One region of the Streptomyces sp. MK7 genome, then DNA from elsewhere that is predicted to be linked to it. Evidence: riboswitches for the same ligand, from Rfam matches in the RefSeq annotation. Region 1 holds a riboswitch; the other holds the start of a gene.
The links. Region 1 has a riboswitch for ZMP and ZTP ahead of R2S09_RS07300 (glycine hydroxymethyltransferase). Riboswitches for the same ligand answer to the same signal wherever they lie in the genome.
Positions count from the first base shown of each region.

Region 2: it holds a riboswitch for ZMP and ZTP, as region 1 does, so the genes downstream of both, R2S09_RS16225 (bifunctional 5,10-methylenetetrahydrofolate dehydrogenase/5,10-methenyltetrahydrofolate cyclohydrolase) here and R2S09_RS07300 (glycine hydroxymethyltransferase) in region 1, are expected to answer to the same signal.

Region 1 covers NZ_JAVACL010000004.1:113,545-128,184, reverse strand. Annotated here, with positions in the region: gene R2S09_RS07320 (SDR family NAD(P)-dependent oxidoreductase) at 1-366, shown strand, start outside; gene R2S09_RS07315 (2'-5' RNA ligase family protein) at 388-969, opposite strand; gene trpS (tryptophan--tRNA ligase) at 1,120-2,133, opposite strand; gene R2S09_RS07305 (hypothetical protein) at 2,266-2,922, shown strand; gene R2S09_RS07300 (glycine hydroxymethyltransferase) at 2,953-4,398, opposite strand; ZMP/ZTP riboswitch at 4,440-4,552, opposite strand; gene R2S09_RS07295 (glutathionylspermidine synthase family protein) at 4,622-5,806, opposite strand; gene R2S09_RS07290 (hypothetical protein) at 5,814-6,158, opposite strand; gene R2S09_RS07285 (hypothetical protein) at 6,302-7,243, shown strand; gene R2S09_RS07280 (PLP-dependent aminotransferase family protein) at 7,301-8,689, opposite strand; gene R2S09_RS07275 (carboxymuconolactone decarboxylase family protein) at 8,736-9,260, shown strand; gene R2S09_RS07270 (carboxymuconolactone decarboxylase family protein) at 9,257-9,703, shown strand; gene R2S09_RS07265 (isocitrate lyase/phosphoenolpyruvate mutase family protein) at 9,700-10,443, shown strand; gene R2S09_RS07260 (ABC transporter substrate-binding protein) at 10,450-11,406, opposite strand; gene R2S09_RS07255 (ABC transporter permease subunit) at 11,408-13,357, opposite strand; gene R2S09_RS07250 (glycine betaine/L-proline ABC transporter ATP-binding protein) at 13,357-14,586, opposite strand; gene R2S09_RS07245 (GMC family oxidoreductase) at 14,583-14,640, opposite strand, start outside.
Region 2 covers NZ_JAVACL010000012.1:75,299-89,938, reverse strand. Annotated here, with positions in the region: gene R2S09_RS16245 (glucarate dehydratase family protein) at 1-731, shown strand, start outside; gene R2S09_RS16240 (sodium:solute symporter family protein) at 811-2,325, shown strand; gene R2S09_RS16235 (SGNH/GDSL hydrolase family protein) at 2,411-3,763, shown strand; gene R2S09_RS16230 (glycosyltransferase) at 3,902-5,131, opposite strand; gene R2S09_RS16225 (bifunctional 5,10-methylenetetrahydrofolate dehydrogenase/5,10-methenyltetrahydrofolate cyclohydrolase) at 5,226-6,074, opposite strand; ZMP/ZTP riboswitch at 6,096-6,180, opposite strand; gene R2S09_RS16220 (hypothetical protein) at 6,817-7,119, shown strand; gene R2S09_RS16215 (S-(hydroxymethyl)mycothiol dehydrogenase) at 7,223-8,308, shown strand; gene R2S09_RS16210 (MBL fold metallo-hydrolase) at 8,308-8,937, shown strand; gene R2S09_RS16205 (SDR family oxidoreductase) at 9,066-9,992, shown strand; gene R2S09_RS16200 (hypothetical protein) at 10,029-10,574, opposite strand; gene R2S09_RS16195 (SDR family NAD(P)-dependent oxidoreductase) at 10,624-11,412, shown strand; gene R2S09_RS16190 (L,D-transpeptidase family protein) at 11,600-12,295, shown strand; gene R2S09_RS16185 (hypothetical protein) at 12,399-12,584, shown strand; gene R2S09_RS16180 (alpha-lytic protease prodomain-containing protein) at 12,705-14,123, opposite strand; gene R2S09_RS16175 (PPOX class F420-dependent oxidoreductase) at 14,315-14,640, shown strand, end outside.

The sequences.
Region 1 (14,640 bases):
CTGCAGAACCAGGGGCACGGCTCGCTGGTCGTGCTCTCCTCGGTCTCCGGCGAGCGGGCCCGCCGCACGGACTTCATCTACGGCTCCAGCAAGGCCGCGCTGGACACCTTCACGCAGGGTCTGGGCGACGCGCTGTACGGCACGGGCGTGCACGTCATGGCCGTACGCCCCGGCTTCGTGCGGTCGGCGGCGACGGCCGGGCGGCCGGTGCCCCCGTTCGCGAGCACGCCGGAGGAGGTCGCCACCGCCGTCGAGCTGGGGCTGCGGCGGCGCTCGGAGACGGTGTGGGTGCCGGGGGTCCTCCGGCCGGTGGCGGCGGTGCTGCGGCACCTGCCGCGGGCGCTGTACCGGCGACTGCCGTTGTGAGGCCGTGCGGCCTGCCGCCCGCTACCGCGCGGGCAGCGTGCCGGTGTCCACCGGGGCCGCCTGCGGGGGCACCACCGTGGAGCCGCCGAAGGCGAACTCCCGCAGCTTGCGCCAGACTCCGTCCGGCCCCTGCTCGTGCAGGGCGAAGCCGGTGCACCACCACTCGGCCTCGTAGCCGGCGAGTTCGCGGAGGGCGAGGTCCATCGCCGCGTCGTCGATGCCGTGCGCCACCGTGACATGCGGGTGGTAGGGGAACTGGAGTTCACGTGCCACCGGTCCCGAGGCGTCGCGGACCCGTTCCTGAAGCCGGGTGCACGCCTCGGCGCCGTCGACGACCCGGACGTACACCACCGGTGACAGCGGCCGGAAGGTGTCCGTTCCGGACAGCCGCATCATGAAGGGCCGGCCGGCCGCGGCCACCTCCGTCAGATGGGCCTCGACGGCCGCCAGCTCGGCGGTGTCCACCTCGGTCGGCGGCAGCAGGGTGACATGCGTGGGGATGCCGTGAGCCGCGGCGTCGCCGAAGCCCGCGCGCCGCTGCTGGAGCAGGCTGCCGTGGGGCTCCGGGACCGCGATCGACACGCCGATCGTTACGGTCCCCACGTCGTCTCCTGTCGTCGTGTCGGGTGAGTTGTCTGTTTCGTTCTCAGCCGTCCGGCTATCGACTGTACGTCCACGACCGTCCCGAGGGCAGGCGCAGGCACAGTGATGTGCAGCGCTCTGCCCCCGGGGGCGTGTGTGCGGTGGTGCGCCTCAGTGCTTGGCGGGCAGGAAGCCCACCCTCTCGTACGCCCGGGAGAGGGTCTCCGCGGCGACCGTGCGCGCCTTCTCCGCTCCCTTGGCCAGGATCGAGTCCAGCGTCTCCGGGTCGTCCAGGTACTGCTGGGTCTGCTCCTTGAACGGCGTCACGAACTCGACCACGACCTCGGCGAGGTCCGTCTTGAGCGCACCGTAGCCCTTGCCGGCGTACTTCTCCTCCAGTTCGGCGACACCCGTGCCGGTGAGCGTCGAGTAGATCGTCAGGAGGTTGCTGACACCCGGCTTGGTCTCCGGGTCGAAGCGGACGACGGTGTCGGTGTCGGTGACCGCGCTCTTGACCTTCTTCGCGGTGGCCTTCGGCTCGTCGAGCAGGTTGACCAGGCCCTTCGGCGTGGACGCCGACTTGCTCATCTTGATCGTCGGGTCCTGGAGGTCGTAGATCTTCGCCGTCTCCTTCAGGATGTACGCCGAGGGGATGGTGAAGGTCTCGCCGTAGCGTGCGTTGAAGCGCTCGGCGAGGTCGCGGGTGAGTTCGATGTGCTGCCGCTGGTCCTCGCCGACGGGCACCTCGTTGGCCTGGTAGAGCAGGATGTCGGCGACCTGGAGCACCGGGTACGTGAACAGGCCGACGGAGGTGCGCTCGGCGCCGTGCCGGGCGGACTTGTCCTTGAACTGGGTCATCCGGGACGCCTCGCCGAAGCCGGTGAGGCAGTTCATGACCCAGGCGAGCTGGGCGTGCTCGGGGACGTGGCTCTGGACGAAGAGCGTGCACCGCTCCGGGTCGAGCCCGGCGGCCAGCAGCTGGGCGGCGGCGAGCCGGGTGTTGGCGCGCAGCTCGGCCGGGTCCTGGGGGACCGTGATCGCATGCAGGTCGACGACCATGTAGAACGCGTCGTGGGTCTCTTGCAGGGCCACCCACTGGCGGACGGCGCCGAGGTAGTTCCCGAGGTGGAACGAGCCTGCGGTGGGCTGGATTCCGGAGAGCACGCGAGGTCGGTCTGTGGCCATGCTCATTATTCTCTCAGGTCCGGGGCCCCGTTCCGGAACTGGCCGGAAACAGATGGGATGCGATCCGTCCCCGGGGGTGTAACAAGGGGCGGGTGACCCCGGGGGCGTGACACGGGCGGGTGAGGGGGCGCGATGCGGCGGCTGGTCTGTGCGGCGGTGGCCACGGCGGCGGCGGTGCTGGCGGGTGGCTCAGGGGCGCGGGCGACGGACCGGGCGGCTCCCGAGGAACCCGACGTGGCGGTGGTGGTGACGGCCGGCGAGGGGCGCACCGAGTCCTGGCACTCCGGGGAGACGGAATTCGACCGGCTGCGGTGGCTGCTGGACCCGTCGTACACGGGCACGGAACGAGTGCCGGAGGCCTGGTCGCAGGGCCGGTATCCGCCGGTGCGGTTCACGGTGATGTGGGGACTGACCGGGGTCGGCGGCTGGCCGCAGACCAACCGGGCGCCCGGCGGTGACGTGGCGATGCTGCGCCAGGACCAGCTGTTCGTCGGCGAGGACGGCAGCCCGTGGGTGCGCACCGACCCGGCGCCTGACCTGCCGGACGACGACATCCGCTGGCACCGGGCGCCACGGCGGGTCTACGACGAGCTGGCGGGCGCCGGCTTCCTCGGGCTCGACGGGACGCCGGCCGGCGCGCGCGAGGGCGGAGAGCGGGACGGTGTGTGGTGGGCGGCCGGCGGGCTCGCCGCCGGGGTCGCCGGGACGCTTCTGACATGCCGCGCGGCGGCCCGGCGCAAGGCCGGACCGCCGCGTGAGGAGCCGCGTCAGGAGCTGATCGATCTCTGAGCTCCCCGGGCGGGACACCCCCTGGCCGGGTCAGCCCAGGTCGATCTCCGGGTACAGCGGGAAGGCGGCCACCAGGTCGGTGGCGCGGTGGGAGATCTCGTCGGCGATCTTCGGGTCGAGGACGTGGGCGGCCTTGGAGGGGGCGCCGGACTTGGTGGTGCCGGGCTCGGTGCTGGTGAGGACGCGGTCGATCAGGCCGGCGACCTCGTCCATCTCCGCCGTCCCGAGGCCGCGGGTGGTGAGCGCGGGCGTGCCGATGCGGATGCCGGAGGTGTACCAGGCGCCGTTGGGGTCGGCCGGGATCGCGTTGCGGTTGGTGACGATGCCGGACTCGAGGAGGGCGGCCTCGGCCTGGCGGCCGGTGAGGCCGTAGGAGGTGGCGACGTCGATCAGGTTGAGGTGGTTGTCGGTGCCGCCGGTGACGAGGGTGGCGCCGCGGCGCATCAGGCCCTCGGCGAGAGCGCGGGAGTTGTCGACGATGCGCTGGGCGTAGTCCTGGAAGGTGGGCTGCCGGGCCTCGGCGAGGGCGACCGCCTTGGCGGCCATGACGTGCGGGAGGGGGCCGCCGAGGACCATGGGGCAGCCGCGGTCGACCTGGTCCTTGAGGGAGTCGTCGCACAGCACCATGCCGCCGCGCGGGCCGCGCAGGGACTTGTGCGTGGTGGTCGTGACGATCTGAGCGTGCGGGACCGGGTCGAAGTCGCCGGTGAGGACCTTGCCGGCGACCAGGCCCGCGAAGTGCGCCATGTCGACCATGAGCGTGGCGCCGACCTCGTCGGCGATCTCGCGCATGATCCGGAAGTTCACCAGACGGGGGTACGCCGAGTAGCCGGCGACGATGATCAGCGGCTTGAACTCGCGGGCCTGGGCACGCAGCGCGTCGTAGTCGATCAGGCCGGTGGCCGGGTCGGTGCCGTAGGAGCGCTGGTCGAACATCTTGCCGGAGATGTTGGGGCGGAAGCCGTGGGTGAGGTGGCCGCCGGCGTCCAGGGACATGCCGAGCATGCGCTGGTTGCCGAAGGCCTGGCGCAGCTCGGCCCAGTCGGACTCGGTCAGGTCGTTGACCTGGCGGGCGCCGGCCTTCTCCAGGAAGGAGGCCTCGACGCGGTCGGCGAGGACGGCCCAGAAGGCGACCAGGTTGGCGTCGATGCCGGAGTGCGGCTGGACGTAGGCGTGGCGGGCGCCGAAGAGTTCACGCGCGTGCTCGGCGGCCAGGGACTCGACGGTGTCGACGTTGCGGCAGCCGGCGTAGAAGCGGCGGCCGACGGTGCCCTCGGCGTACTTGTCGCTGAACCAGTTGCCCATCGCCAGGAGGGTGGCCGGGGAGGCGTAGTTCTCCGAGGCGATCAGCTTGAGCATCGCGCGCTGGTCCGCGACCTCCTGGCCGATGGCGTCGGCGACGCGCGGCTCGACGGCGCGGATCACGTCGAGGGCGGCGCGGAAGGCGGTGGACTCGTGGGAGAGGGGCGCAGACATCTCGGGGACCTCCGGGCGTGGCGTTCGGCGTTCGGCGTTCACGGTACGGCCCAGGCGCACGGCACACTCGCTGCTCGGGCCGCTCCCCGATGGTCGGTCCCATCTTTGGGTCCTGGCCTCGCCAGGACCTGACGCGCCAGTCACGGCCCGCACGTCAGCCTACCGGTTGGCCTGCCCGGGGGCTCTGCCACGTCCACCATGCGGGCCGGGCCGAGCAGGGCCGTCAGAGGATCACGTGCGGCAGGAAGCGAGCGTACTCGTCGGTGACCAGCCCGGCCGACTCCCGGATGCCGAGGCCCGCGGACTCGTCCTCGACGACCCAGGCGCCGAGGACGACGTGGTTGCCGTCGAAGGCGGGCAGCGGGGCGAGCTCCTGGTAGCAGCAGGGTTCGTCGCGCACGACGGGCTCGGTCCCCGGTTCGTGGACCGTCACTCCCTCGCCCTCGCGGCCGAGCAGCGGCTTGGCCACCCAGCCGGCGCCGTCCGCCAGCTCGCGGGGCCCGTCCAGGTACGCGGGAAGCAGGTTGGGGTGGCCGGGATAGAGCTCCCAGAGGATCGCCAGCAGTGCCTTGTTGCTCAGCAGCATCTTCCAGGCGGGCTCGATCCACAGGGTGGAGCCGGTGCCGCCGCCGTTGTCGAGGGTGTCCAGGACGTGGCCGGCGAAGCGGTCGGTGGTGAGCCACTCCCACGGGTACAGCTTGAAGATGCTGCGGATGAAGCGGAGGCCGTTGTCGACGAACCGGCCGGAGAGCGGGTCCCAGCCGATCTCCTCCATGGATATCCAGTCCGTGTCGAGGCCGGCCTGTTCGGCGGTCTCCTTCAGATAGGCCACCGTCATCAGGTCCTCGCCGAGTTCGTCGGCGGCGGAGTGCGCGAAGTGCAGCGGACTGCCCGGCGGGAGCAGGCCGGCCTGCTTCTTCCAGGCGGCGACGAGCCGTTCGTGCAGGGAGTTCCACTGGTCGGCGCCGGGGAACCGTTCCTCCATCCAGAACCACTGGGGCGAGGCGGCCTCGACCAGGGAGGTGGGGGTGTCCGCGTTGTACTCCAGGAGCTTGGCCGGGCCGGTGCCGTCGTAGCGCAGGTCGAAGCGGGCGTAGACGGAGGGGAGTTCGGCGCGCCGCCGCCAGGACTCGGCCACGGCATGGGCGACTCGGGGGTCGGTGATGCCGAGGTCCGCGAAGCGCCCCGTGGTGACGAGGTGGTCCGCGGCGGCCAGGCACATGCGGTGCAGTTCCTCGACGGTCTCCTCCAGCGCCTCCACCTCGGGCAGCGAGAAGACGTAGTACGCGCTCTCGTCCCAGTAGGGGCGCAGGGAGTCGTCGGGGTAGCGGGTGAGCGGGTAGATCAGGCCCTGTGCCTCGACGGTCCGCTGCCAGCCGGGGCGGGGCTCGACGGTGCGGCGTTCCATGCCCGGCTCAGCCGCCGGACGTGCCGTGGCCGCTGCCGAAGCCGCCGCGGTCGACCCCGCCGTGGCTGCCGCCGGACCCGCCGGAGCTCTTGTGGGGCCTGGTGAAGGAGCCGCCGTCCACCCAGCCGCTCTTCTTCTTGCCGCCGTAGTACCAGGCGCCGTCGACGGAGGTCTTCGCGGACTTGCAGTTCTTGTCGGAGACGACCTTGTAGCCCTTGGAGAAGGTGTAGCTGTCGCGGTCGACGCAGCGCTTGTCCGGGTCGGAGGAGCAGGCGGTGAGCGCCGAGGCGAGCAGTCCCATCCCGCCGAGGACCACCGCGCCCGACCTGAGTTGCCGCCGAGTGTCCGCCATGTACGTCTCCCCCGTTGTCGTCGGCTGCCGGCCGGGTGTGGCCGGCCGGTTTTCCGACGGACAGCCTAGAGACAGGTGTGAGCGTCCGCTCAGGGGCCCCTGGAACGCCGCCGCTCACCTACAGTCGGGTCGTGCTCTTGGGAATGGTGTGCGCACTCGGCGCGGCGGTGTGTTTCGGTACGGCGACGGTGCTCCAGGCGGTCGCCGCCCGGGCGGCCGCGGAGCCGGGTGGCGCGCAGGGCGGCGGCGCCGATGCGGCGCTGCTGCTGCGGGCGCTGCGGCAGTGGCGGTATCTGGCGGGTCTGGCCCTGGACGGGCTGGGCTTCCTGCTGCAGATCGCGGCCCTGCGGTCGCTGCCGATCTACGCGGTGGGCGCGGCCCTGGCGTCCAGCCTCGCGGTGACGGCGGTGGCCGCGGCGCGGCTGCTGAGGGTGCGGCTGAGCGGGACGGAGTGGGCCGCGGTCGGCGTGGTCTGCGCCGGCCTGGCGATGCTGGGCCTGGCCTCGGGGACGGAGGGCGGCCGGGACGGCTCCACGGTTCTGAGGTGGGCGATGCTCGCGGCGGCGCTGGCCGTGCCGGCCCTGGGCGGGATGGCCGGCCGTCTCCCCGAGCGCGGCCGGGCCCTGCTGCTCGGCCTGGGCGCGGGCCTCGGCTTCGGTGTGGTCGAGGTGACGGTGCGGCTGATCGACTCGCTGAGCCCCGCGGAACTGTTCACCAACCCGGCCTCGTACGCCCTCGTGCTGGGCGGCGGTGCCGCGTTCCTGCTGCTCACCTCGGCGCTCCAGCGCGGCTCGGTGACGACGGCCACCGCCGGCATGGTGATCGGCGAGACGATCGGCCCCGCCGCGATCGGCGTGGTGTGGCTGGGCGACCGCACGCGGGAGGGCCTGAGCTGGCTGGCGCTACTGGGCTTCGCGGTGGCGGTGGCCGGCGCGCTGGCACTGGCACGGTTCGGGGAGGCACCGGCGGCTCCGACGGCTGACGGGACGGCGCCGGACGGGACGGCACCGGACGGGACGGCACCGGAGGGGGCGACGGCTGACGGGGCGGCTGCGGCCGGGGCGGAACCGGCCGAGCGGGGCTGAGCGGCACGGCGCGCGCGAACCAGGCCGCGTGGTGCGGGGCCGTCCGGTGTGCCTCGGTCAGGGCAGGACCCGGCACAGCGCGTCCAGGGCGGCCGCCCAGGCATGGTCCGTTGGGGTGCCGTAGCCGACGACCAGGCCGTCCACGGGGCTGACGGCGGCCTGCTCGTGCCGGTAGCGGGACAGACCGTGGAGGGCGAGCCCCTGCCAGGCCGCCGCCTGGACCACGGCCGGTTCGGCACCGGGCGGCAGCCGCAGTACGGCGTGCAGTCCGGCGGCGATCCCGGTGGGGCGGACGTCGGGGGCGCGGGCGGCGAGCGCCTCGACCAGTGCGTCGCGGCGGCGCCGGTAGCGCAGCCGGGCGGAGCGTACGTGGCGGTCGTAGGCGCCGGAGGTGATGAACTCCGCCAGGGTCAGCTGGTCGAGCACCCCGCAGGTGTCGGAGGGTCCCTTCGCCGCCGCGGCCTCCTCGGTCAGGGACGGCGGCAGCGCCATCCAGGCCAGGCGCAGACCGGGGGCCAGGGACTTGCTCGCCGTGCCCAGGTGGACCACGCGGTCGGGGTCCAGGCCCTGGAGCGCGCCGACCGACTGCCGGTCGTAGCGGAACTCGCCGTCGTAGTCGTCCTCCAGGATCAGGCCGCCGGTGCGCCGCGCCCAGTCCGTCACGGCCGCGCGCCGGTCCGGATGCAGGGACACACCCATCGGGAACTGATGGGAGGGGGTGAGGAGGACCGCGCCGACGTCCGGCAACTCGCCGGTGAGGGTGCCGCGTTCGTCGAGGGGCAGGGGGAGGGTGCGTAGTCCCGCCCGGGTCAGGAGGCCCCAGTGCAGGTCCAGGCCGTACGACTCGACGGCGACCGTGGCCGTGCCGCGCGCCCGCAGTACCTCGCCGAGGATCCTCAGACCGTGCGAGAAGCCCGAGCACACCACGATGCGCTCCGGGGTGGTGCGTACGCCGCGCACCCGGGCCAGGTAGCCGGCGAGGGCGGTGCGCAGTTCGGGCCGGCCGCGCGGGTCGCCGTAGCCGAGGGCGTCGCTCGGGGCCGTGGTCAGGGCGCGGCGGGCTGCCCTGAGCCACTCCGCACGGGGGAAGGAGGCGAGGTCGGGGGTGCCGGGGCGCAGGTCGAAGACGGGGCGGCGGGGTGCGCGGGGCGGCTGGGCCGCGTCGGCGGGCGGGGCGGCCACCGCCCGGTCGGCGACCCGGGTGCCGGAGCCCTGGCGGGCGGTGAGCCAGCCCTCGGCGACCAGGTCGGCGTAGGCGTCGGCGACCGTGTTGCGGGCGACGCCCAGGTCGGTGGCGAGGACACGGGAGGAGGGCAGCCGGGTGCCGGGGGCCAGGCGGCCGGAGCGGACCGCCTCGCGCAGGGCGTCGGTCAGCCCTCGGCGCACACGCGGTCCGGCCGGTTCCAGATGCAGGTCGACGCCCAGAGTGGCCCATGTCCTCGCCATGGAAATGGACCATACCGCTGGGCTGCTTCGCGCCTATGATCGAATCATGACCACGACCCGGAACACCCCTGGGACGACGAGCGAGACGACCGCCGAGTACGCCCCGGAGCAGAGCCCCCGGATGCGCTGGGCCGAGCACGCCCCCGAGGTCTACAAGGCGATGATCCGGCTGGACGCGGCCGCCGGGCAGGGTCTGGAGCCGCGGCTGCGCGAGCTGGTCAGGATCCGCGCCTCGCAGATCAACCACTGCGCGCTCTGCCTGGACATGCACAGCAAGGACGCCCTCACGGCCGGCGAGAGCGTGGAGCGGATCATCCAGCTCGGCGCCTGGGAGGAGTCCCGGCACTTCTACACCGAGCGGGAGCTCGCGGCCCTGGAGCTGACCGAGGCGGTCACGGTCCTCACCGACGGCTTCGTGCCGGACGAGGTGTACGACAAGGCCGCCAAGCACTTCGCCGAGGAGGAACTCGCCCAGCTGATCGCCGCGATCGCGGTGATCAACGCCTGGAACCGGTTCGGCGTGACCACCCGCGCCGTCCCCGGCCACTACACGCCGGGGCAGTACAAGTGACGGCCCGGACCACCCATCTGGACGACGCGGTGCGCGGCGCCCTGCGGTCACTGGGCGCCGCCGCCAAGCGGGGCCTGGGCGAGCCCGTCCTGGCCGAGCTGGTGCAGGTGCGCGCCTCGCAGCTCAACCACTGCGCGTTCTGCCTCGACATGCATCTGGCCCTCGCCCGCGAGCACGGCGTGAGCGAGCGGCAGCTCGATCTCCTGGACGCCTGGGAGGAGGCCGGAGACGTCTTCAGCGAACGGGAACGGGCGGCGCTGGCCCTGACCGAGGCGGTCACCGTCCTCACCGACGGCTTCGTGCCGGACGCGGTCCACGAGCAGGCCGCCGAGCACTTCGACGAGCCCCGGCTGGCCCATCTGATCGCGCTGATCAGCGTCATCAACACCTGGAACCGCCTGATGGTCAGCCGCCGGATCCCCGCCGGGAGCGCCAAGTGGTGAGCGGCGCCGAGGCCTTCCGCGCGCTGCACCGGGGGCGCGCCCCGGGCGACCCCCTGGTCCTGCCCGGTCCGTGGGACGCGGCCAGTGCCCGTGTCTTCGCCGAGGCGGGGTTCCCGGCGCTCGCGACACCCAGCCACGGGGTCGCCGCCTCGCTCGGGTACGAGGACGGGAGGACCCCGGCCGACGAGATGTTCGCGGCGGTGGCCCGGATCGCACGCGCGGTGGACGTGCCGGTGTCGGCGGACATCGAGGACGGCTACGGGCTCGCCCCGAAGGAGCTGGTGGAGCGGCTGCTGGAGGCGGGCGCCGTCGGCTGCAACCTGGAGGACTCGAGCGGGGGCACGCTGAAGGACCCGCAGGAGCACGCCGGCTTCCTCGCCGAGGTCCGCTCGGCCGCCGCCGACCGGCTCTTCCTCAACGCCCGCGTCGACGTCTTCGCCCACGGCGACGGCGATCCCGAACGCGCCGTCGAGCGGGCCGCGTTGTACACGGCGGCGGGCGCGGACTGCGTGTACCCGATCCTCGCCCCGGCGGACGTACTGCCGTTGCTGAGGGCAGGCATCCAGGGCCCGCTGAACATGCTGGCCCGGCTGGACGGCACGGGACCCTCGCCCACCGAACTCGGGGAGCTCGGAGCCACGAGGATCACGTTCGGGCCAGGGCTCCAGCGGCGTGCCGCACAGGCACTCGGCGACATCGCCGCCGGCCTGGTGCGCCGAGCCGCCGGCCCGATGCGCTGAGGCGGTTCAGGACAGCCACCGCTTCCACACGGCAGGGTGGCTGTCCACCCACTTCTTCGCCGCCTCCTGCGGTGACAGCTTCTGGTCGGCGATCATCAGGGAGACCTCGTTCTGGTCCTCGGTCGTCCACCTGAACCTCTTCAGGAAGGCCGCCGCCTTGCCGCCCGACTTCGCGAAGCCGGCGTTGAGGTACTTCTGCAGCGGGGTGTGCGGGTAGGCGCAGGCGACCTTGGCCGCGTCGGCGTCGCAGCCCGCCTTGTACGGCGGCAGCTTCACCTCCGTCATGGGGATCTTCTCGAACAGCCACTGGGGTGAGTACCAGTAGGTCAGGAAGGGCTTCTTCTCCTTGGCGAACTGCTTCATCTGCGTGATCTGCGCCGCCTCGGAACCGGCGAAGACCACCTGGTAGTTCAGGTTCAGGTTCTTCACCAGGGCCTTGTCGTTGGTGACGTACGACGGGGAGCCGTCCAACAGCTGGCCCTTGCCGCCGCTCTCCGCGGTGCGGAAGAGGGAGGCGTACTTGTCGAGGTTCCTCCAGTCCGTGATGTCCGGGTGCTGCCTGGCGAGGTACGTCGGCACGAACCAGCCGATGTGCCCCGTCACCCCCAGGTCGCCGCCCCGCACGATCGTCCTCTTGTCCTGGACGTACCGCTTCTCCTGGTCGGGGTGGCCCCAGTCCTCCAGGATGGCGTCGACCCGGCCCTGGCTGAGCGCGTCCCAGGCGGGGACCTCGTCGACCTGGACGGTGTCGACGCGGTAGCCGAGCTCGTGCTCCAGCAGGTACTGGGCGACGGCCACGTTGGACTGGGCGCCGACCCAGGACTGGACGGACAGCGTCACGGTCCTCGCGCCCCGCGCGCCCGCGAACGGCGAGGCCTGCTTGGTCATGTCGGCGGCGCCGCAGCCGGTCAGCAGCATGAGCGCGGCCGCGCCGGCCACCACGGATGTCGTACGAAGTCGCATGTCACGTTCCCTTCTGCGCGCCCCGCGCGGTGGGCTGGGTCACCCGGTCGAGCATCAGGCCGAGGCAGACGATCGCGACGCCGGCGACCAGTCCGGTCGCCAGGTCGCCCTGGGCGAGGCCGAAGACGACCTGGTACCCGAGCGCGCCACCGCCGACCAGGCCGCCGATGACGACGACGGCGAGGACGAGGACCAGGCCCTGGTTGACGGCGAGCAGCAGCGCCGGGCGGGCGAGCGGCAGCTGGATCTGCCGGAGCTGCTGTCCCCTGGTCGCGCCGAGCGAGCGGGCCGACTCCAGGGCGGCCGGGTCGACCTGGCGCAGCCCCTGGGCGGTGATCCGGACGACGGCGGGCAGGGCGTAGACGATGGCCGCGGCGACGGCCGGGGCGCGGCCGACGCCGAACAGCGCAACGACCGGGATCAGGTACACGAACTGCGGCATCGTCTGGAAGACGTCCAGGACCGGGCGCAGCAGTCTCTCGAAGCGGTCGCTGCGGGCGGCGGCGATGCCGGTCGCGAAGCCGGCGATGAGGGTGACGGCGACGGCGGCGAGCACCTGGGACAGGGTGTCCAGGGCCGGCTTCCACACCCCGAGCGCCCCGACCGCGGCCATGGCGCCCGCGGCGGTCAGCGCGGTGCGCCAGGTGCCGATCAGCCACGCCAGGGCGGCCACGATCAGCAGCACCGACCACCAGGGCAGCCACTGCAGTCCGGCCCGCACGGGGTCCAGGATCCAGGTGGTGAAGTGGCCCGCCCAGTCGGCGGTGCCGCCGATGTACGGAACACCCGAGTACAGGTGCGCGGTCATCCAGTCGACGGCGCGGTCGACCGGCTCGGCGATGTTCACCGTCCAGCCGGTGGGCCAGTCGGGACGGGCCGCGAGACGGACGGCCACCGCCACGGCGACGACGGCGGCGGCGAGGGCGCCGTGCAGCCACCACACGGCGGACGTGCGGGGTCCGTCGCCGATACGCTCCCCCGCCGCGCCGGTCACCCGGTCCAGGACGACGGCCAGCAGCACGATGGGGATGCCGGCCGCCAGCGCGGCGCCCACGTCGACCGAGGCGAGCGCCTGGTAGACGCGGTCGCCGAGGCCGCCGGCGCCGATGACGGAGGCGATGACGGCCATGGACAGCGCCATCATGATCGTTTGGTTGAGGCCGAGCAGGAGTTCCTTCCGGGCCAGCGGGACGCGTGCGGTCAGCAGGCGCTGGCGTGCGGTGGCACCGAGGGACTCGACGGCCTCCAGCACCTCGGCGTCGGCGCCGCGCAGGCCGAGCGCGGTGAGACGGGCCATGGGCGGGGCGGCGTAGACGACGGTGGCGAGGACGGCGGCAGGCACCCCGATGCCGAACACCAGGACGACGGGCAGGAGGTACGCGAACGCCGGGAGCACCTGCATGGTGTCCAGCACCGGGCGCAGCGCGCGGTCCATGCGGTCCGACAGCCCGGCGGCGAGACCGAGCAGCGTCCCGACGGCCACCGAGGCGAGCACCGCGATCACCATCAGCGCGAGCGTCTGCATGGTGGGCACCCACATGCCGAGCAGACCGCAGGCGAGGAACGCGGCCGCCGTGCCCAGGGCGAGCCGGACTCCGGCCACCCGCCAGGCGACGGCGGAGGCGAGGGCGGTGACACCGGCCCAGCCTGCGGCGAGGAGGAAGAGGTACACCGCGCGTACGCAGATGACGACCGCGTTGCTGATGTAGCCGAAGAAGTAGAGGAACAGGGGGTGGCTGTCGCGGTTGTCGATGATCCAGGTGCTGGCGCCGGTGAGCGGTTCGGTGAGGTCGACCGTCAGCGCGTGCGGCCAGGTGCTGCCCGCCCAGTGGGCGCCTGCGAGGGGGCCGAGGACGGCGGCGAGGACCGCGAGGACCGCCAGCTTCCGCAGGGCACGGTTGCGCGGGGCGCCGGGTGTCGCACGGGGGACCGATGCGGTGATCGTCGCCATCAGACGGCTCCCGAGTCAGCGCCGGCCCCGGGCGGGGTGGCCCGCCCGCGCGAGCGGGATGCCTCCCCCACGCTCGAATGCGCTCGCGCGGGGGCACCACCACCGCCCACCGGTGCCGCCCCATCGGCACGACTGCCCGCGGCCGCGTCGGTGCCGGTGACGCCCGCGACCACGCCCAGCAGTGCGTCCGAGTCGACCAGGCCCACGCACCTGCCCTCGTCCACCACGCGGGCCGGTGCGCCCGCCCGGGCGACCGCCTCGATGGCTTCCGCGACCGTGGCCTGCGGGGACACCGCCGGGCCGGCGCTCGCGTCCTCGGCAGAGGCCGGGCGCATGGCCCCGCGCACCGTCATCACCTGTTCACGCGGGACGTCGCGGACGAACTCGCGGACGTAGTCGTCGGCCGGGGAGCCGACGATATCCTCGGGGGTGCCGAGCTGCACGACGCGGCCGTCGCGCATCAACGCGATGCGGTCGCCCAGCTTGAGGGCCTCCTGCAGGTCGTGGGTGATGAAGACCATCGTGCGGCCCTCCTCCTGGTGCAGGCGGACGACCTCCTCCTGCATGTCCCGCCGGATGAGCGGGTCGAGGGCGCTGAACGGCTCGTCGAACAGGAGCACCTCGGGGTCGACGGCCAGGGCGCGGGCGAGGCCGACGCGCTGACGCTGGCCGCCGGAGAGCTGGCCCGGCCGGCGCTGTTCCATGCCCTTCAGGCCGACCTTCTCGACCACTTCCGCGGCCTTCTCACGGCGCTCGGAGCGGCCCACGCCCTGGATCTGCAGGCCGTAGGCGACGTTGTCGAGGACGGTGCGGTGGGGCAGCAGGCCGAAGTGCTGGAAGACCATCGCGGTGCGGTGCCGGCGCAGCTCCCGCAGCCGGGCCCTGTCCATGGCGCGCACGTCCTCGCCGTCGAGGGCTACGGTGCCCGCGGTCGGTTCGATGAGCCGGGTCAGGCAGCGTACGAGCGTGGACTTGCCGGAGCCGGACAAGCCCATGACGACGAAGACCTCACCCCTGTGCACCTCGAAGCCCACATCCCGTACGGCGGCTGTGCAGCCGGTGCGTCGACGCAGGTCGGCGGGGGCGAGGGCGCTGAGTTCGGGGTCCGTGGGGATCCGGTCGGCCTTCGGGCCGAAGACCTTCCACAGGCCGTCCACCGAGAAGACGGGGGTGGTGGCCGGGTCGTCGCCGCGGGTGGGCGGCTTGCGGGTGGGGACCGTGAGAGTCATCGGATCTCGCCTCCGATCAGGCCGGCGGCCTTCTCCCCGACCATGAGCACCCCG
Region 2 (14,640 bases), on a different contig from region 1:
CGGGGGAGTACGGCTTCACGGCGATCAAGCTCAAGGGCGGGGTGATGCCGCCCGAGCAGGAGGTGGAGGCCGTGCTGGCCCTGCGGGAGGCCTTCCCCGTCACCCCGCTGCGCCTGGACCCCAACGCCGCCTGGACCGTCGAGACCTCGCTGAAGGTGGCCCGCGACCTCGAAGGGGTCCTGGAGTACCTGGAGGACCCCACGCCCGGCCAGGAGGGCATGGCCCGCGTCGCCCGTGAGGCCGCGATGCCGCTGGCCACCAACATGTGCGTGGTCGCCTTCGACGAACTGCCCTCGGCGGTGCGCGCCGACGCGGTCCAGGTCGTGCTCTCCGACCACCACTACTGGGGCGGGCTGCACCGATCCAAGCTGCTCGCCGGGATCTGCGACACCTTCGGTCTGGGCCTGTCGATGCACTCCAACTCCCACCTCGGCATCAGCCTGGCCGCGATGACCCACCTGGCCGCCGCCACGGAGAACCTCACCTACGCCTGCGACACGCACTGGCCGTGGAAGGACCCGGCGGAGGACGTGATCGTCCCCGGTGCGCTCGGCTTCCGTGACGGCTCGGTCGCCGTGCCCCGCGGCCCGGGCCTCGGCGTGGAGCTGGACCGCGACGCGCTGGCCCGGCTGCACGAGCAGTACCTGCGCTGCGGCCTGCGCAACCGGGACGACACCGGCTACATGCGCCGGCTGGACCCGACGTACGAGAAGAAGACCCCGCGCTGGTGACACCGGGCGGCGCCCAGCCGCCCCACCGTCACCCGTCCCCGAATCCCCTCCCGACAAGTCCCGACAAGAAGGTCCTCCCATGCACTGGCTCGACTGGGCCGCCGTCGGCGCCTACTTCCTGGTGATGCTCCTCATCGGCGTGTGGTCGCACCGGCGTGTCAACGACGTCTCCGACTACTTCACCGGCGGCGGCAAGATGCCCTGGTGGCTGACCGGCATCTCGCACCACATGTCCGGCTACAGCGCCGCCGTGTTCGTCGCCTACGCCGCCGTCGCCTACAACTACGGCATCACCGTCTACGTCTGGGCGTTCCTGCCGCTCGCCCTCGGCACCGGCGTCGGCGCCTGGCTGTTCGCGCCCCGGTGGAACCGGCTGCAACGGCGCTTCAAGGTCGCCTCGCCGCTGGAGTACCTCGCCCGCCGCTACAACATCCCCACCCAGCAGGCACTGGCCTGGAGCGGCGCCCTGCTCAAGGTCTTCGACGTCGCCGCCAAGTGGGCGTCGGTGGCCGTGCTGCTGAAGGTCTTCACCGGCATGTCGATGACCAACGGCATCCTGCTGACCGGCGTCGTCACCCTGCTGTACTGCACGGTCGGCGGGTTGTGGGCGGACGCCCTCACCGAGTTCGGCCAGTTCGTCATCCAGGGCGTGGCCGCGCTCTCGATGATGTGGGTGGTCCTCGACCGGCTCGGCGGCGTGTCGAGCCTCGGCACCCTGTGGCACCGGCTCCCGTCCGGGCACACCGACCCGCTCGTCGGCCCCTACACGGCCGGCTTCCTCACCGCGTACGTCGTCGTGAAGCTCTTCGAGTACAACGGCGGCATGTGGAACCTGGCCCAGCGCTACATGGCCACGGACTCCCCGGGCGCCGCCCGCCGCTCGGCGGGGCTGTCGGCCGCCCTGTACCTGATCTGGCCCGCCGTGCTGCTGCTGCCCGCGGTCGCCGCGCCGGTGCTCATGCCGCACATCGCCGACCCTCAGCAGACATACGCGCTGATGGCGCAGTCCTACCTGCCCATGGGCCTGGTGGGTCTCACCCTCGCCGGGATGTTCTCCCACACCATGGCCATGGCATCCTCCGACGCCAACGCCATCTCGGCGGTGGTCACCCGTGACATCCTGCCCGCCCTCCTGCCCGGCTTCCGCGACGCGAGCACCGAGCGGGGTCTGCGGGTGGCGCGGGTGGTCACGGTGGTCTTCATCGCCGTCTCCATGATCGTGGCCATCGAGGCCGACCACTTCGGCGGCGTCCTCGGGATCATCGTCGGCATGGTCGCGGCCGTCATGGGCCCGATCTCCATCCCGATGCTGCTGGGCCTGCTGCCGGCCTTCCGCCGCTGCGGGCCGCGGGCGGCCCTGGCCTCCTGGGCGCTCGGCCTCGGCGGCTACTTCCTCGTCAAGTACGGCCTGGACGGGGCCTCCCAGACCACCGTGGTCGTCACCCCGCTGGTCACCTCGCTCGTCGTCTACACCGGCCTCGGCCTGCTGCTGCCGGAACCGGACACGGAGGCCGACGCCGTCGTCGCGGCCGTCTCCGGCCCGGAGCCCGGCCCCGAGACCGCTGCTCTGAACCCGCTGGCGGAGCAGGCCTGATGCGGCCTTCGCTCCGAGCGTCGGCGCGGGGCCACCGAGAACAGACAAGACACACCAACCGAGCACAGATGGAGGTAATCCTCGGATGAAGAGATCCTCGCTGGTGAGCGTCGCGGTCGCCCTGGTCGTCGGCACGGCGGGCTTCACCACGCACACGGCGTCCGGTGCGCGCGACGCCGCGCCCCGGCAGGCGCAGGCCGCCGCCGCGACGAGCGACGCCGGCGGCCACTGGGTGGACACCTGGGCGTCCATGCCCCAGTTGACCGAGCCCGGGAACATGCCGCCCGCGCCCTTCACCCAGACCGACCGCGTGTTCGAGCACGCCACGCTGCGCCAGACCGTGCACGTCTCGGTGGGCGGGCAGCATCTGCGGCTGCGCTTCTCCAACGCGTTCGGCGGCACCGACCTGCCCGTCACCGGCGTCACCGTGGCACGCCCGGCCGACGGCAAGGCGGGCGTCGACGCGATCGTGCCGGGCAGCGCCCGGACGGTGACGTTCGGCGGGCACCAGGGCATCGACATCCCGATGGGCGCTCAGGCGGTCAGCGACCCGCTGGACTTCGATGTGAGGGCCGGGACCGACCTCACCGTGACCGTCTACCTCGCCGACGGCCAGGCCTCCACCTCCATCACCTCGCACCCCGGCTCGCGCACCACGTCCTACATGCTCGCCGGTGAGCACCTGGACGACACCGCACTGCCCGGCGCCACCACCGCCGACCACTGGTACTTCCTCAGCGGCCTGGAGGTGTGGTCGAAGAACAGCACCTCCGCCACCGTCGTGCTCGGCGACTCGCTCAGCGACGGCCGCGGGTCCACGACCAACGGCAACGACCGCTGGCCGGACCAGCTCCAGGACCGGCTGCGCTCCCGCCCCGGCACGTCGGGCATCGCGGTCATCAACGAGGCGGCCGGCGGCAACCGGATCCTCCACGACGGTCTGGGTCCGGGCGCCCTGGCCCGGCTGGACCGTGACGTGCTCGCCCAGAGCGGCGTCGATCGGCTCATCGTCTTCGAGGGCGTCAACGACATCGGTACGGCCGACGCGACCGAGCCGGCGATGAAGCAGGTCACGGACGACCTCATCGGCGCCTACCAGCAGATAGTCGCCCGCGCCCACGCCCAGGGCATCCGCGTCTACGGTGCCACCCTCACCCCGTTCGGCGGCAACGGCTACGACGACCCGGCTGGCCTCCGCGAGTCGGCGCGGCAGTCGGTCAACCGGTGGATCCGCACCAGCGGCCGGTTCGACGCCGTCATCGACCTCGACCAGGCGGCCCGTGACCCTGAGAACCCGCGCGCACTGCTGCCCGCCTACGACACCGGCGACCACCTCCACCTCAACCCGGCCGGGTACAAGGCCCTGGCCGACACCGTGCCGGTCCGCCTCTTCCAGCAGCGCCCGCAACCGGGGGACGGAGGCATCAGCCCCGCCTGACGGGGCCCGGCGCTCCACAGAGGCGGCCAGCTGGACCCGTAGGACGCGGCTGATGGCGTCGCGAAGCGCCCGTCGGCCACGGACGACATGGCCGGCCACGGACGAGGTGGCCGGCCACGCGCGAGGTGGCCGGCCCGGTCAGCTCGCCAGCCGGTCCACGGCGGCCAGCACCGGCGCGACGCCGTCCTCCCCGCGGATCCGGGCGCCCAGGACCTCGGCCCGTCGCCGGTGGGCGGTGTCCCCGGTGGCCCGTGCGAGCGCCGCGGAGAGCGCGTCCGGGGTGAGCCCGCGCAGCGGGACGGCGCAGGGGGCCACACCGAGACCCACCAGGCGCTGCGCCCAGAAACCCTCGTCGAACTGCACCGGCAGCGGCACCGCGGGCACCCCGGCGCGCAGCCCGGCCGCCGTCGTGCCCGCCCCGGCGTGATGCACCACGGCGGCCATGCGCGGGAACAGCGCCGAGTGCGGGACCTCGTCGATGGTCAGCATGTCGTCACCGGCCGCCGCCAGCCCGGCCCAGCCCCGCTGGACCACCCCGCGCAGCCCGGCCCGGCGCAGCGCGCGCACGATCGTCCCGCTGAGCCGGGCGGGGTCGGGCACGGTGGCACTGCCGAGCCCGACGAAGACCGGGGGCGGCCCCGCGTCCAGGAACTCCCGCAGCTCGTCCGGGAGCCGGTCGTCACGGTCGTACGGCCACCAGTAGCCGCACACCTCCAGACCGGCCCGCCAGTCACGGGGCCGGGGCACCACCAGCGGGCTGAAGCCGTGGTGCACCGGCAGGCGCAGCCCCGCGCGGATGCGGCGGGCGGTGCCGATCCGGGAGGCGGGCAGCCCCAGCCGGGCCCGCACGGTGGGCACGGCCGCCGAGAAGACCCGCTCCACGGCGAGGTTCACCCCGTGCCCGGCGAGACGGTTCACCGGCGCTCCCCAGTGACCGCCGCCGAGCAGCGGCGGGGCGAACTCCCGGGTGGGCGACAGGGGTTGCAGATGGGTGCCCATGCAGGGCAGGCCCAACGCCTCGGCGATGGCGTGCCCGACCGGCCCCAGGGAGCCGGACAGCAGCAGGACGTCGCTCTTCTCGGCCGCCGCGATCAGCTCGTCCGTCATGCGCGTGAGGGCCGCCCGCACCAGCCCGACGGCCCGCAGCATCTTGCCCGCGTCGGTCGCGCTGCGGTGCAGGCCCCGCCCACGCGTGGAGTGGAGTTCGGCCCGCGGATCCACCGGCAGCGCGTGGAAGCCGAGCCCCGAGCCCGCGACGAGCGGCTCGAAGCGCCCGTGGGTGACCAGGGTGACCGCATGACCCGCGCGGGCCAGGCCGTGCCCCAGTCCGGTGAAGGGGGCGACGTCTCCCCGGGAACCCGCCGTCATGATCGCTACGCGCACGACGGCCAGTATGGCCGCGCCGCCGCCCACCGCCGGTGAACGACCCGTCGGATCGCGGAGCCTTCACCCCGCGCCTTGTTCACACGCCGAGCTGCCGGGCGGCCGCGTCCACGGTCTGCTCCAGGAGCGTGGCGATCGTCATGGGACCGACACCGCCGGGCACCGGCGTGATGAGCGAGGCCCGCTCCACGGCCGAGTCGAAGTCGACGTCGCCGACGTTGCCCTCGTTGTAGCCCGCGTCGATCACGACCGCGCCCGGCTTGATGTCCTGGCCGCGGACGAGCCGCGGCCGGCCCACGGCGGCTACCACCACGTCCGCCTCCCGGACCACGGACGACAGCTCACGCGTCCGCGAGTGGCAGTACGTCACCGTGGCGTCCCGGGCGAGCAGCAGCATGCCCACCGGCTTGCCGAGGATCGCGCTGCGCCCGACGACGACGGCCCGCTTGCCGGCCAGGTCGACGTCGTAGGCGTCGAGCAGCCGCAGGATGCCACCGGGCGTGCAGGAGACGAACCCCGGCAGGCCGAAGCTCATCGTGGCGAAGGAGGCGAAGGTGACGCCGTCGACGTCCTTCTCGGGCGCGATCGCCTCGAACGCGGCCCGCTCGTCGATGTGCTCGCCGACCGGGTGCTGGAGGAGGATGCCGTGGACGGAGGGGTCCTGCGACAGCGACCGCAGCGTGCCGACCAGTTCCTCGGTGGTGGTCTCGGCGGGCAGCGCCACACGGCGGGAGTCGATACCGGCCTTGCGGCTCCGGTTCTGCTTCATCCGGACGTAGGTGACGGAGGCGGGGTCCTCGCCGACCAGCACCGTCGCCAGACAGGGCGCCGTGCCCGTGCGGTCGGTGAGTTCGGCGGCCTTCCGGGCGGTCTCCTCGACGATGCGTCGGGCGAGCGCGGTGCCGTCCATGAGCCGGGCCTGGGACATGGTCCACTCCTGAGCGTTCGACGGAATCGCCCAGGCGCGCGGCTACGACTCTGCGTGGACCGCTCCCCGGTGGTGCTCCACCTCAGCGCCAGTCACGGCCCCGCCCCAGCCTAGCCGAACCCGCCCGCCGCCCCGGCAGCGCCCGCGGCGAACGGGCACGAGCCCGGGGCCGCACGGCGCGCAGCAGGGATCTCACCAGCGCGGCGGAGGCCAGCCGCTGTGCCGCGGAGGCGGCCCGCGAGGGCCGCGGCCGGGCGGAGTGGGACCCGCCCACTCCGGCGCGGGCCGAGAAGCTCCACGTCAGCCGGGAGCTGACCTGGACCCGCGCGGCCTTCCGCCCTACTCGTCCCATGTCCGGATCATGATCCGATCGGCGATCCTGCCGTCGCGCAGTGCACCGGTGTCAAAGGCGGGGCGTGCCGTGGTCGCCATATGACCTCCCACGAAGCCATGGCCCGGCGGGAGCGGGCCGTCACGGGCCTCTCCTTCGAGCGTGCTCCGCCCGTCCGGGCCCGGCAAGCCGGATGGGGCCCGCACGCACGGGCGCGGTAGGCGCCGCGCGCGGTACCGGCGCAACGCGCGGGCGGGCGTACGGCCGGTGCGTGCCGTGCCGTGCCCGACCCGGGGAGCGGCGGTGAACCTCCCCGTCGTGCGCCGCGTTCCGTCCGCCGCGTTCTCGTCCTGTCGGGTGAGCGGGGGCCTCAGGCCGTGTCCGGGCGGGGCCGGCGGCGTTGCTGAGGGCATGATCTCCACTCGACGTATCGTCACCGTCGTCGGTCTTGCCGCTTCCGTCACGGGTCTCGCCGCGCTGCCGGCGAGCGCCGCCGACACCGGGGTCCCGGTCGTCGGCAGGCTGGTGCCGCTCAGCACGGTCGACTCGCTCGCCCGCACCGGCCTCCCCGCCGAGCCGCAGAACGCGGTCCCCTCGGTCTCCGGGCAGCTCTCCTCCCTCCACCACGTGCACGACCTCAACCAGCTGAACCAGCTCAGGCAGGTCACCGGCCTCGTCTCCCCGCTCTTCGGGCTGGTGCCCGGCATCCACTGATCCCGCGCCACGCGGTGCGGCGACCGGCCCGCCCGCCGCCGTACCGCCTGGCCGCCGGTAGTGTCGGGACCACGGACAACGGTCGACGGAAGGGACCACCACCATGGCCCAGGAAGTGCGCGGCGTGATCGCACCCGGGAAGGACGAGCCCGTACGGGTCGAGACGATCGTCGTGCCGGATCCCGGGCCCGGAGAGGCCGTCGTACGGGTCCAGGCCTGCGGCGTCTGCCACACCGACCTGCACTACAAACAGGGGGGCATCAACGACGAGTTCCCCTTCCTCCTCGGTCACGAGGCGGCCGGTGTGGTGGAGTCGGTGGGGGAGGGGGTCACGGACGTCGCTCCCGGTGACTTCGTGATCCTCAACTGGCGTGCGGTGTGCGGGCAGTGCCGGGCCTGTCTGCGCGGGCGGCCCTGGTACTGCTTCAACACGCACAACGCCCGGCAGAAGATGACCCTCACCGACGGCACCGAGCTCTCCCCGGCCCTCGGGATCGGCGCTTTCGCCGAGAAGACGCTGGTGGCGGCCGGCCAGTGCACCAAGGTGGACCCGGCCGTCTCCCCGGCCGTGGCCGGGCTGCTGGGCTGCGGTGTGATGGCGGGCATCGGCGCGGCGATCAACACCGGGAACGTCGGCCGCGGCGACTCGGTCGCCGTCATCGGCTGCGGCGGTGTCGGGGACGCCGCGATCGCCGGGGCGTACCTGGCGGGCGCGGCGAGGATCATCGCCGTGGACATCGACGACCGCAAGCTCTCCACCGCCCGCACCATGGGCGCGACCCACACGGTCAACTCCAGGGAGACCGACCCGGTCGAGGCGATCCGGGAGCTGGCCGGAGGCTTCGGCGCTGATGTCGTGATCGACGCCGTCGGCCGCCCGGAGACCTACAAGCAGGCCTTCTACGCCCGTGACCTGGCCGGCACGGTGGTTCTGGTCGGCGTGCCGACCCCGGAGATGAAGCTGGAGCTGCCCCTGCTGGACGTGTTCGGCCGGGGCGGCGCGCTGAAGTCCTCCTGGTACGGCGACTGTCTGCCCTCCCGGGACTTCCCGATGCTGATCGACCTGCACCGTCAAGGGCGCCTGCCGCTGGACAAGTTCGTCACCGAGACCATCGCCCTCGACGAGGTGGAGAAGGCGTTCGAGCGGATGCACGGCGGCGACGTGCTGCGCTCGGTGGTGGTGCTGTGATGGCCGCCCGCATCGAACGCCTCGTCACCTCCGGGCAGTTCACCCTCGACGGGGGCACCTGGGACGTCGAGAACAACGTGTGGATCGTGGGCGACGACCACGAGGCGATCGTCATCGACGCCGCGCACGACGCCGAGGCCATCGCCGCCGCGGTCGGCGACCGACGGCTGACCGCCATCGTGTGCACCCACGCGCACAACGACCACATCGACGCCGCACCCGCCCTCGCGGACCTCACCGGTGCGATGATCTGGCTGCACCCCGACGACCTGCCGCTGTGGAAGATGACCCACCGCGACCGGGACCCCGACGAACACCTGACGGACGGCCAGGTGATCGAGGCGGCCGGCGCCGACCTCACCGTCCTGCACACCCCCGGCCACGCGCCGGGCGCGGTCTGCCTCCACGACCCCGGGCTCGGCGTCGTCTTCACCGGCGACACCCTCTTTCAGGGCGGGCCGGGCGCCACCGGCCGTTCCTACTCCGACTTCCCGACGATCATCGACTCCATCCGCGACCGCCTTCTCACCCTGCCGCCGGAGACGAAGGTCCTCACCGGCCACGGCGATGCCACCACCATCGGCACGGAGGCCCCGCACCTTCAGGAGTGGATCGCCCGCGGTCACTGAACGGCGGCGACGCACCGACGCAGCCGACAGGAAGACGACCGAAAGACGACAGAAAGACGACAGTAGATGTCCGGCTTCCGCGCCACCCTCGACGAGGACACCGCAGGAAGACGCACAGGAGGCCGGACATGTCACGTCCACGTCCACGTTCACTGGAGGGCAAGGTCGCGCTGGTCGCGGGAGCGACACGCGGCGCAGGCCGCGGCATCGCCGTGGAGCTCGGCGCGGCCGGCGCCACCGTGTACGTCACCGGACGCAGCACACGCGCCCAGCGCTCCGAGTACGACCGCCCCGAGACCCTCGAGGACACCGCCGAACTCGTGACCGAGGCCGGCGGCCACGGCATCGCCGTCCCCACCGACCATCTGGAACCCGACCAGGTCCGCGCCCTCGTCGAGCGCGTCGCACACGAGCAGGACCGCCTGGACGTCCTCGTCAACGACATCTGGGGCGGCGAGAAGCTCTTCGAGCGGGACACCCCCGTCTGGGAGCACGACCTCGACAACGGTCTGAGGCTGCTCCGCCTGGCCGTGGAGACACACGCCGTCACCAATCACCACGCCCTGCCCCTGCTGCTGCGCCGGCCCGGCGGCCTGGTGGTGGAGATGACCGACGGCACCGCCGAGTACAACCGGGACACCTATCGCGTCAATCTCTTCTACGACCTCGCCAAGGCGTCCGTGCTGCGTATGGCCTTCTCCCTGGGCCACGAACTCGGCCCGCGCGGCGCCACCGCGGTCGCGCTCACCCCCGGCTGGCTGCGTTCGGAGATGATGCTCGACCACTTCGGGGTGCGGGAGGAGAACTGGCGCGACGCCCTGGAGCAGGTGCCCCATTTCGCCATCTCCGAGACTCCGCGCTACGTCGGCCGGGCCGTCGCCGCCCTCGCCGCCGACCCGGACGTGGCGCGCTGGAACGGTCGGTCGCTGTCCAGTGGCGGGCTCGCCCAGGTGTACGGCTTCACCGACGTGGACGGCAGCCGCCCCGACGCCTGGCGGTACCTGGTCGAGGTGCAGGACGCGGGCAAACCGGCGGACGCGACCGGCTACCGGTGAGCGGACCCATTCGGCCGGCATGGACGGCAGCGGTACTCACGCGGCCGGTACTGACGGCAGTGGCGTACGCGCCCCGTGGCCCGGCGGCAGCCCCAGGTCCGACCGTACGGCGGCGTAGTAGCCCTCGCGCGCGGCGCGCTGCTGCGCCAGCAGCGCCCGCCAGGCTTCCGGCTCCCGCCGTTCCCGCCGTCCCTCGCGCACGAACCGCTCCATCTCCAGCACCACCGCCACCCACACCCGGGCCTTCTCCACCGCCTCCTTGCCGCCCAGCATGATCAGCGTCTCGCCCGAGGGCTCCCGGGCGACGGCCGCCTCCGCCGGCAACGGCTGGGCCTCCGCCATCGTCAGGGGGTGCGGATGCGGGTCGGCGCCCAGATGGGAGGCCACCCGGTAGGTCAGCGTGACCGTCTGCTTCAGCGAGCGCGCGTAGTCGGAGTACACCGAGAGCCGCCGCTCCTCCCAACGTGCCGTCCGCTCCCGGAGGAACCGCGCCCGGTCGCTGCGCACGACCGCCAGATACGAGCCCAGCGCGCCGATCACGACGCCGATGAGGGCGGGGAGTTGCTGTATGAACGCGGACATGACCGTACGGTATCTGCCCAAACGATCGCCGCGACGGTAGGTTCTGCCCATGACGGACACGAGGCGGTTCGAGGGACACGGAGTGCTCGTCACCGGTGCGGCCCGCGGCATCGGCGCGGCCATCGCCCGGCGACTGGCCGAGGAGGGGGCGCGGGTCCTGGTCACCGACGCCGACGCGACCGTGGCGGAGAAGACCGCGGCGATCCTGCGCGAGCGCGGACTGGCGACCTGGGCGTACCGCTGCGACGTGGCCGACGGGGACTCCGTGGAGGCGGCCGTCGCGCACGCGGTCGACGCGTTCGGCAGGCTCGACGTGCTGGTCAACAGCGCGGCCCACTGCACCCCCGACACCCCGCTCTTCGAGGACGGCACGGACGAGGACTGGGCGCGCGACCTCGACGTCACCCTGACCGGCGCCCACCGCTGCTGCCGCGCCGCCCTGCCCCACCTCGTGGCGTCCGGCCGGGGCGCGATCGTCGGCATCGGCTCGGTCAACGCCGCCCAGGACTTCGGCAACCACGCCTACAGCGCCGCCAAGGCGGGCCTGGTCTCCCTGACCCGCACCCTCGCCGGGCACGCCGCCGCCCGGGGCGTACGCGTCAACCTCGTGATGCCGGGCACGGTCCGCACCTCGGCGTGGGAGGGACGGGACGCCGAACTCGACCGGATCCGCGGGCTGTATCCCCTGGGGCGCGTCGGGGAGCCGGACGACATCGCCGCCGCCGTCGCCTTTCTCGCCTCACGCGACGCGGCCTGGATCACCGGCACCACCCTCACCGTCGACGGCGGCCTCACAGCCGTCAACGCCGGCTTCCGGACCGCCCTTCGCACCCCCTGACACCAACCCCCTTACACCAACCCACTGACACCAGGGGCGCACCGGCACCCGGCGGGCGATCACCGGGTGCCGAAGGTCACTGTTTCATTTCGGCATGAAGTGGCTTACAACCGATCTCTCCCCATAGCGGTCTATGTGTCCGAGAGCGCGGAAACGCGAACGCACCACGGGGGAGAGAAGGACCACGATGAGGAACATCGGCAGGCGCGGAGCCGTCGTACTCGGCATCACGGGGATGGTCGCGCCGCTCACGCTCGCGCTCGGCGCCGCGCCGGCGCAGGCGGCGAGCTGTACGACGAAGAGCGGGCCGTACCAGAAGCAGGTGGAGAAGTTCCTCGGCCGCCGCGTCGACGGACGCCAGTCGGCCGCCGACTGCACGGCCATACGCGCCTTCCAGGCCAAGCACGGCATCACCCCGAACATCGGGTACGCGGGGCCGGTCACCTGGGGCGTGATGGATCTCATGAACAAGCAGAAGGCCGTGGGAAAGAAGCCCAACAAGGACGGCAAGTGCCCGACGAACAAGGGCCGCATCGCCTGCGTCAACCTCACCGTGCAGCTGAGCTGGATCCAGGACGGCGGCAAGCTCGTGTACGGGCCCGTGCCGGTGCGCACCGGTCGCGACGGCTACGAGACCCGCACGGGTCTCAAGAAGATCTACTGGCGTGACATCGACCACGTTTCGACCCTCTACAACGTGCCGATGCCCTACAGCCAGTTCTTCGACGGTGGCCAGGCGTTCCACTCGGTGGGGCTCAGCGTGTGGAACCCGCCGGGCTCCCACGGTTGCGTGAACATGACCAGGAAGGACGCCAAGAAGTACTGGACGCTGCTGAAGAAGGGCGACGACGTCTTCGTGTACGGCCGCAAGCCCGGAACCTGAGGTCCAAAGAGGCGGGTTGCGCCGGTTTCACGTGATGAGCAACACGGTCCGGAATGTCCATATGGCGTGCACTTACTCACAGCGCCTTCACGTCCAGCGGCATATGCTTCACACCATGTCCACCACTGTTGAAGCCGCCTCCGAGCGATCGGCCGCGGAGGTCAACGAGGAGATCCGGGCCTTGTGGCGCCGGTCGGGCGGGACACTCACCACCGAGCAGCGAGAGCTGTACCAGCGCCTCGTCATGGAGTGGGCCACGGCCGCTCCGCACTCGGACAGGGCCGCCTGACCGGACTCGCGGGCACCCCCGCCGCACGCGGAAACAGGGTGCCCCGACCTCGGCGCACCGGCCTCTGTCCGCACCGACCGCCACCGGTCCCGTCCGGCACCGCTCCCGGCATCGTCCCCGTCAGCCCCACGTGGCCGAGTAGTACCGCTGGTACGCCTTCCTGTCCTGCTCCGAGCGGATCCACCGGGTCGCCACCAGCGCGATCAGGCTGCCGGCGATGACCAGCAGCCCCGGGCCGACGTTCCTGGGGTCGGTGAGCCGGGCGAGCAGCGTCGCCCGGGTCGTCGCGCCCGTCACCGGCGCCGACGTCCCGGGGGAGACGGCGCCGGGCGCGATGGCGCTGTGGGTGGCCGGAGCGGACGGGGTGGACGGGGCGCCGGAGGAAGCGGTGCCCTGGCCGGCGCCCTGCTGCGGCGCCGACACGATCAGTTTCACGCCCAGCGCGGTCAGCGCCTTGGTCACGGGCTGGAAGAACGTCGTACCGCCCGTCGTGCAGTCGCCGCTGCCCCCCGAGGTCACTCCCAGAGCGATCCCCTCCGAGAACAGCGGGCCGCCGCTGTCCCCGGGCTCGGCGCACACCGTGGTCCGGATCAGGCCGGTGACGGTGCCCTCCGGATAGTTCACCGTCGCGTTCAGCCCCGTCACCTCACCGTCGTGCAGCCCGCTGGTACTGCCGCTGCGGAACACCCGCTGCCCCACCGCCGGATCGCCCGCGCCCGTGATCCGCACCCCGTTGCCCCCGCCGATCGCCACCACGTCCGCGCCCGGCCCGGCACGGCCGGAGTCGTACTTCACCAGCGAGAAGTCGCTGCCCGGAAAGCTGCCGCCGACCGTCGTGCCCAGTTGCCGGCTGCCCTGGCCGTCCGCGAACCAGATGGAGCCGGTGGGCCCGCAGTGACCGGCGGTGAGGATGAAGTCGCCGCGCCCGTTCGTCACGTTGAAGCCGGCCGAGCAGCGCCCGCCGGTGGACAGAATGGGCTGTGCCCCGTTGAGCCGGGTGGTGAACCGGCCCTTGGTGCGCTCCATGTGCACGAACGAGCCGATGCCGTCGGCGACTTGGGACATCCGCGCCCAGTCGCCGGTGGAGACGGTGCTGTCCGCCTCGACCGTCACCCGGTTGGTCCGGTAGTCCGTCACCCATGCCGTGCCGGGCACCCGGGGCGCCGCGCGCAGAGCCGCCGTGGCCGACCTCAACTCGTCCATGCTGTGCCGCACGACCCTCGCCTCGGCCCCCGCCCGCCGGACCTCGGCCGCGGCCCCGGTGTCCGTGACGGCTACGACCGGGCGGCCGTCGGCGCCGATCCAACTGCCCGCCGTACGCGCCGTACCCAGCCGGGCCACCAGATCGGCACCCGCCGAGGCGGCCGTGGTGGCACCCGTGGCGGCGGCCGGCCGTACGGAGCCGGGCGCGGCACCGGCGGCGCCGGGGGCCTCGTCCGCCATCGCGGCCTGCGCGACCATCGCTCCTCCGAGGAGGAGTCCCGCCACGGCCGTCAGCCGTGTCACTCGCCTCACGACCCGTCGTCGTGCGTGCCTCATGCGTGGCTCCCGAACACCGAACACTCCCAACGCCGCGCGGCGCTCCGGTCCTTGGGCGCCCATACTCCATACGCGCCGCGGCACGCCGGCGTTCAGCCCCTGCGCAGTCCCTGCCGTCGTGCGTCCGCGTCATCCCAGGGCGTCGGTGAGGCCGCCTGTGCCGGGCGGACGAAGCCGCTTATCTTGGGCGCATGAACAGGATCCCGAACGACCCGACCGGTGGGCCGGATCCCCTCAGCGCCCAACTGGCACGGCTCGCGGCCGGCAAGTACCTGCTGCTCACCAGCTACCGGAAGAACGGCACCCCGGTCGCCACCCCGGTGTGGGTGGTGCGGGACGGCGACGCGCTCGGCGCGTGGACGGCGGCCGACTCCTGGAAGGTCAGGCGGATCCGCAACCGCGCCGACGTCCTCGTGGGCCCCTGCGACCTGCGCGGCCACCCGACGGGCGATCAGGTCCCGGCGACCGCCGAGATCTGCGACCCGGCCACCACCGCCCGCTACCGGGGCCTGATCGC